2 regions of the Alkalihalobacillus pseudalcaliphilus genome follow, and region 1 is predicted to be linked to the other one. Evidence: riboswitches for the same ligand, from Rfam matches in the RefSeq annotation. Region 1 holds a riboswitch; the other holds the start of a gene.

Region 1 (3,539 bases):
AAAGATAAAAGTAATTACAGGACTTCTTATTCAAGGTTTCATGGAGTAATGCGTTTATGCGGGGAGCAGAGCGATTTTTCTTCCTCCATTGTAGTCTTAGGACTAATTGCTTTCAACTTGATTCACCATGTAATGTGATGACCTCTGCTGGTTTTTTATGATTGGTTTTGTATAATGTTTTGTAGCCTTCTTTTTCCCTTTTCAAGAATGTCTGTTTTGAAATGGGCCTTGGTGTTGACCATGAAATTGACTCTGGATTATCCCACGAATCAAATGTGATAAGCTCTTTTTTAAAATAATAGTTATTACCAGATAAATAAGTTTCACATATATATGTGACAGTATGTTTTGTATGCATCTTTTTCACCTCTAATAACCAGTATCACCAATATTGATAAAATTTACTTCAGAAACTTTTATCAATGATCGCTTATTTCTTGACATAATGTTTTTTGGAGATATACGATAAAGATAGATGTTCGTAAACAAATAACAAAAAAAGAAGTGATCGAATGTTCCAAGAATTAAAAAACAAGACACTATTAGACAATGAATTACGTGATTTAATTGTTCCAATGGAAAAAGTGGCACATGTACAATTAAAAAACCCATTAGAGCATGCATTGCTTGTATTAATCAAGTCAGGTTATACTGTTATACCCGTACTTGACCCAACGCTTAAACTGCATGGAATTATTAGTAATTCACTTATTCTCGACTCATTATTAGGTGTTGAGCAATTTGAACTCGAACGGTTATCTGATCAAACCGTTTCTGATGTAATGAATACGAATGTACCGATGATCAAGAAAGAAGATACATTCGCCCGAGCCCTTAATTTATCAATAAACCACCCATTTTTATGTGTCGTTAATGATGAACAAGAGTTTTTAGGGATTTTAACACGCAGGTCTATTCTGGCGCTAGTCAGTAAATATTTGCATACGCAAGAGGTTAAGTAGTCTATCGAGCTTAAGTTAAGCGGTAACTAACAAAAAGGAAGTATTGATATTTTCTTATATTCCTATTACAATAGTAAAAGATAAAAATCGAATATGAATCTTCGGGGTTAGGTGAAATTCCTTACCGGCGGTGATGATTGAGTGTTAATCGTAGCCCGCGACTCTTTTATCGTGATGATTTTGATAAAAGACTGACTTGGTGTGAATCCAAGGCCGACGGTTAAAGTCCGGATGGGAGGAGATCGAATACAGCGTGTTTATTTTCCAAAATAATAAAACTACACGTTTATTTGGTAAGCCTTCTTTTTATAATAAAAAGAAGGCTTTCTCTATGTAAGATTCCATATTCAAACCAAAAAAGGAGTTTGAATCATGGTACAAAATTTACAGTCAGACAAGAAGCAAAAACTAATGAAAAATGGTTTTTGGTTCGTGGCCATCGGTGCTGCATTTTGGGGTATTAATCCGCTTTTTAGAATGCTATTATTAGACAGTTTTACATCCGCACAAATTGTTTTGCTTGAACATGTGTTACTTATGGTTATTGCCCTACCTTTGCTGTGGGTTAACCGTGCAGATTTAAAATCAGTCAAGCTAAAGCATGTCGGTGCGATTATTTTTATTGCTTGGGGCGGGTCTGCTTTTGCGACAATTTTATTTACGCTTGGCTTAACGTATGGAGAAATTAATGTCGTTTTGTTATTACAGCAGCTTCAACCACTCTTTGCGATATTTCTTGCAAGAATTATTTTAAAAGAAGCCTTACCTAAACATTTTACAACGGCTGTTATCATTGCGTTATTAGGTACTTATTTGCTTACATTTGGATTCGCTTTTCCATTCCATTCATTTGGTGACTTTTTCCAAACGGCGAGTTTATTATCAATCGCAGCCGCAGCATTATGGGGCGGTTCCACCGTGATGGGTCGTTATTTGTTACATGATATGAAGTATGAGACGGTTACTGCGTTACGTTTTATTGTGGCACTACCTTTATTAATCATGATTGTTGCCTTTCAAGGGGCTGCCTGGTCGATACCAGCAACAGCTGGCTCATCCGCTTTATTATTTGTTAATTTAGCTGCTTCAGCCTTAATACCTGGCTTACTAAGTATCCTTATCTATTATAAGGGCTTAGCGAATACAAAAGCATCTCTTGCAACGATAGCAGAGTTAAGTTTTCCTACCGTTGCCTTAGTCATTAACTGGTTTGCCTTTAATGAAGTCATTACAATTCCTCAATTAGTCGGGTTTTTATTCATATGGGGGACGATGTACTTTTTATCTATACAAAAAAATCCACTTAAAAAAAGAGATAAAAGCAAACATGAACCACTTACCTCACACTAATAGAAAAATCCAATGGGCTCTTTAATAAGCCAATTGGATTTTTTTCATTTGTTTTTCTCGACTACGAAACATCCGATTAAAAAAGAAGCGTAAAAACATACTTGGCCATTTAGACTCGACTGTCATTGTATCAACCATCACTGTACGACTCTGAAAAGTTTCAAACCGGTGGTCGTGACGCCAAAATGTAAACGGGTAAGGAGGCTTGACAGCTATATCGGTAAATGAATAACATTCGGGGTTATTTTTTAAAGTCGCATGCCACTCATACGAATAAAAAGAATAGCCAAAGTGAATCGCTAAGTCCCCCTGCCTAGATTCTGAGACATCAACAATTGGTGGAAACTTTGTGATAAACTTAATGTTAGATGGGGTTGAAAAAAAGGACCACGCCTCATCTATCGAACAAGCAAGTATTGTTCTATATTCAAAAATTTTCACATTCATCTTTATTCCACCCTTTTCGTTAGGACTGAAAACCATTGATACCTAGATCGTTTATACTTAATATAATTATGGCTTCTAGTTTACTTTTTATCAGCTTTACATGGCAACCATTATCATTTTGGATGTTATTTTCAATTTCTTATGTTCTCTTAATCCTGATCGCCCTTTTGCAGAGCAAACCTGTCATTCCATTACATCATCAACACGGATGGCTTGTCGCTTTTATAGGCGGTATCGGCATTTACCTTTTATTTGCGATAGGAAAAGCGTTCCTAATTCTCTTCCAAATTCCATTACTTGAATCTTTAGAACAGCTATATCAACTTGTCCAGCCAAACAGCTGGATACAGTGGCTCTGTTTATTCATCATTATTATTCCAGGGGAAGAGCTTTTTTGGCGATATTACGTTCTGAACAGAGCATTAGTACAATTTTCACCACAGCATTCCATCCTGCTCGCCACTTTATTATATAGTGCTGTACACCTTTTCTCTGGTTCCATACTGCTCGTTTTGGCCGCATTTATAGCCGGTTTCATTTGGAATGTCTTATATTATTACACGAAAAATATCTTTGCCGTTATTTGGTCTCATATTGTCTTTAATATCTGTCTGCTTATCTTATTTCCTTTATTATAACAAAGGGGAACGCTCCATAAAAAGGTGATGAAGCCATTAAGCTTCATCACCTTTTAAAACATTTATGCATAAATATTGATCAATAATCCCTTAATTTCCCCAACCATATCAAGAATATCAAGGCCCGATTTTTCTTTTTCTA
Region 2 (3,539 bases), 110 kb from region 1:
CCCACGCAATATCAATATCACTTGCTAAAACACCATGTCGTTTCAAGGCATCTTCTGCCCCTGATAATAATTTACTCGTAATAAATTCATTAAACCTTCCTACTACAATTCCAATTTTTAAGTCTGTTCCAATCAAATGTCCTTCTAATCTATTGACCATTCTGAACTCCTCCTTCATTTCTCAATAATTCGTCGATGTTAAATAAATGACCGAGCTTTTCTGATTTGGTTTGTAAATATGATTGATTCTCTTTCACAGCAGGAAAATGTAAAGGCATACGTTCGATAATTGATAAGCCATACCCACTTAACCCTGTGATTTTGCGTGGATTATTCGTAAGTAGTCGCATTTGTTTAATACCGAGGTCACGTAAAATCTGTGCTCCAATCCCATACTCTCTTAAATCCGCTTTAAAACCAAGTTTTTCATTTGCTTCAACTGTGTCATAACCATCTTCCTGCAGTTTGTAAGCTTTGAGTTTATTAATTAAACCAATGCCACGCCCCTCTTGTCTCATATATAACAAAACGCCAGTTCCAGCTCGCTCAATTTCATGAAGAGCCGCTTGCAGTTGCGGGCCACAATCGCAACGTCTCGAACCAAAGATATCTCCTGTTAAACACTCGGAATGTACCCTTACGAGCGTAGGTGTTTCACCATTTATCTCCCCTTTTACTAATGCTATACTTTCTGTTTGATCGATTTGGTTCGTATAAGCAACAGCTTTAAAGTGTCCGTATTCCGATGGTAAATCTACAACGACCTCTCTTTGTATAAACGTTTCTTTTTTAAGACGGTATTCAATCAAGTCTTTAATGGTAATCATTTTTAATTGATGTGTTTCGGCGATTTTTCTTAATTCAGGTACTCTCGCCATAGTTCCGTCATCATTCATAATTTCACAAATCACACTACTAGCTATCTCTGCACCTGCTAAATGGGCTAAATCAACGGCCGCTTCCGTATGTCCGGCTCGTCTTAAGACTCCACCGTCTTTAGCGATGAGTGGAAAGATATGGCCAGGACGTTTAAATGAGGATTTCGTTTCCGATTGTTCGATAATCTTTTGAATCGTTAGTGAACGTTCATAAGCTGAAATTCCTGTCGTCGTCTGTTCATGATCGACACTAACTGTAAATGCTGTGCCATGTGGGTCTGTATTCGTATCGACCATCGGCTTCAAATCCAACTCCATAGCACGCTTTTCAGTAATCGGTACACAAACAAGTCCTCGACCAAACGTAACCATAAAGTTCACAATTTCAGGCGTTATCTTTTCCGACAATGCCAAGAAATCACCTTCATTTTCACGATCCTCGTCGTCACAAACAATAATGACTTCTCCTTTTTTTAAGGCCACTAAAGCCTCTTCAATTGGATCAAACCGCTCTTCTTTTTTCTCCATCTCTTCACCACCTTTTTTAAATAAATCCATTTTTCTCTAAAAATTCATTCGTAATGTTCGTTTTTTCTTCCTTATATGTCTGTGATTGACTTAATAATTTTTCCGTATATTTCGCCAAAACGTCGCACTCAATATTGACCCAATCACCAACTTTCTTGTTTTTTAAAACCGTTTGACTGAACGTATGTGGAATAATGGAAATCGTAAACGAATCATCACTCACGTCAAAAATCGTTAAACTGATCCCATCAACCGTAATTGAACCTTTTAGAATCATATATTTCGTTAAACTCTTAGAGACGTCCACATGAATATAAACAGCGTTTTTCTCTTTTTTTATAAGCTGAATTCTACCTGTACCATCAACATGACCTGAAACGATATGTCCACCAAAACGTCCATTTACAGCCATCGCCCTTTCTAAATTAACACGTTGGCCACTTCTAACCTGTTGTAAATTAGATGATTTTAATGTTTCTGGCATAACATCTGCCGTAAAATATGGTGGCTTTAGTTGCGTAACGGTTAAACATACCCCATTTACTGCTATACTGTCGCCTACATGACAATCTTCTAAAATATGATTGGCTTTCACAACTAAAACAAATTGCTCTTGCCCTTGACGGATGCTTTGCACTTCACCCATTTCTTCAACAATTCCTGTAAACATCAAACCCCTCCTTTCATTCTCTTTACATCACTCATTATGATTGGGAGGGCAACATTGCACGCTGACGTTTATTTGTGAAACAGAACATAAAAAAGCCTCCCGATTGTTCATTGGGGAGGCAAAATGCTAGCACAAAATAAACCTATGTATTTGCACATTCAAAAAAGAAATTACCACTTTTTTGAAAAACAAATAAACCACAGTTCCTCTAAAAAATTTTAGATCTCTCCTGTGTCTAGGTGCTTTCACTTCCTTCTCCCATCCAGACTTTCACTGTCGGCTCTAGATTTTCACTAGATCCACCGTCCGCTTGTATAGCGTCCGGGTCACGGACTTAGAGGTTGACCTCATCACCGCCGGTCGGGATTTTCACCCGGCCCCGAAGGAAACTATTTAATTATCATAATAATGATTGTCTTCTAAGATATTTATACCTTAGATTGGTTTGAATTTTATCACTGTTAATCTCGAAAGGCAAGAAAAAGAATTGCTCCGTTAAAAACTATTATCAATGTTAAAAGCGGTGATTCTCTCTACATGTCAGAAATTGAATAGCAATAATCAATACCGTACTACCTATTAAAACCATAACTGCTGTAGATAATGTGTTCCCATCATTTTATAAACTGAATGCTAATTCACCATTTACCAGTTTATGAATCTTGAAAATGAATTTAGGTGGGCCGCCTCCCCAGTTACACCTTCATACAAAACCCACATGGCGAAGCCCCATTCACTTCGCCACCAACAAAGATGAAAGTAGTGGCGACTATTTAAACAGTTGGCCCGTTTACAACTCCATCACTATGAGGAGTCCGCACGACCAAAAAGGGAGCATTGTCCTGTTAAGGTCGTCTATCGTAAGATGGATGACCAGATAACTTTAAGGCACAACCTATCGCCCCTAAGTCCACTTTCATACAAAATACACATCGACAAAATTGATGAATCAGTCGATGTGTAGTCCATTAATCAATCATGTATTAAAAACTTCTATTTAATAGTGCCTCTTCTTTCTCTTTCAAGCGAAAACGATGTAAGATTGGCTCCGTGTATCCACTCGGTTGATTTTTGCCCTCAAAAACTAACGCTAACGCTGCTTGAAAAGCATTGGAGCCATTTTCCCCTCTTAATAATGAGCGATAGTTGGAAGCTTGCTCATTTTGCTTATCTACAACTTTTGCCATACTTATAAATGTTTCATTCACTTGCTCCTCCGTACAAATACGATGGTGGAGCCAATTAGCAATATGTTGACTGGAGATTCTTAAGGTCGCTCGATCCTCCATTAATCCAATATGATGAATATCTAAAACTTTAGAACAACCGACACCATGATCGACCCAACGTACTACATAACCTAATATACCTTGAATATTATTATTTAGCTCTTCTTGAATTTCTGCAGGTGACCAGCTTTCCTTGGTGGCTAGTGGCGGTGTGAGTATATGACTAATTAAATC

Evidence for each region. Region 1 has a riboswitch for FMN ahead of PQ479_RS03925 (DMT family transporter). Riboswitches for the same ligand answer to the same signal wherever they lie in the genome.
Region 2: linked by a shared signal. The riboswitch ahead of ribE (riboflavin synthase) and the one ahead of PQ479_RS03925 (DMT family transporter) in region 1 are both predicted to bind FMN.

Annotation. Positions count from the first base shown of each region.
Region 1 is NZ_JAQQWS010000001.1:810,629-814,167, forward strand. Features, by position in the region: gene PQ479_RS03915 (hypothetical protein) at 113-358, opposite strand; gene cbpB (cyclic-di-AMP-binding protein CbpB) at 513-962, shown strand; FMN riboswitch at 1,056-1,209, shown strand; gene PQ479_RS03925 (DMT family transporter) at 1,335-2,312, shown strand; gene PQ479_RS03930 (hypothetical protein) at 2,334-2,759, opposite strand; gene PQ479_RS03935 (CPBP family intramembrane glutamic endopeptidase) at 2,795-3,397, shown strand; gene PQ479_RS03940 (YaaR family protein) at 3,460-3,539, opposite strand, start outside.
Region 2 is NZ_JAQQWS010000001.1:697,486-701,024, forward strand. Features, by position in the region: gene ribH (6,7-dimethyl-8-ribityllumazine synthase) at 1-160, opposite strand, end outside; gene PQ479_RS03380 (bifunctional 3,4-dihydroxy-2-butanone-4-phosphate synthase/GTP cyclohydrolase II) at 150-1,406, opposite strand; gene ribE (riboflavin synthase) at 1,423-2,076, opposite strand; FMN riboswitch at 2,323-2,467, opposite strand; gene PQ479_RS03390 (malate synthase G) at 3,060-3,539, opposite strand, start outside.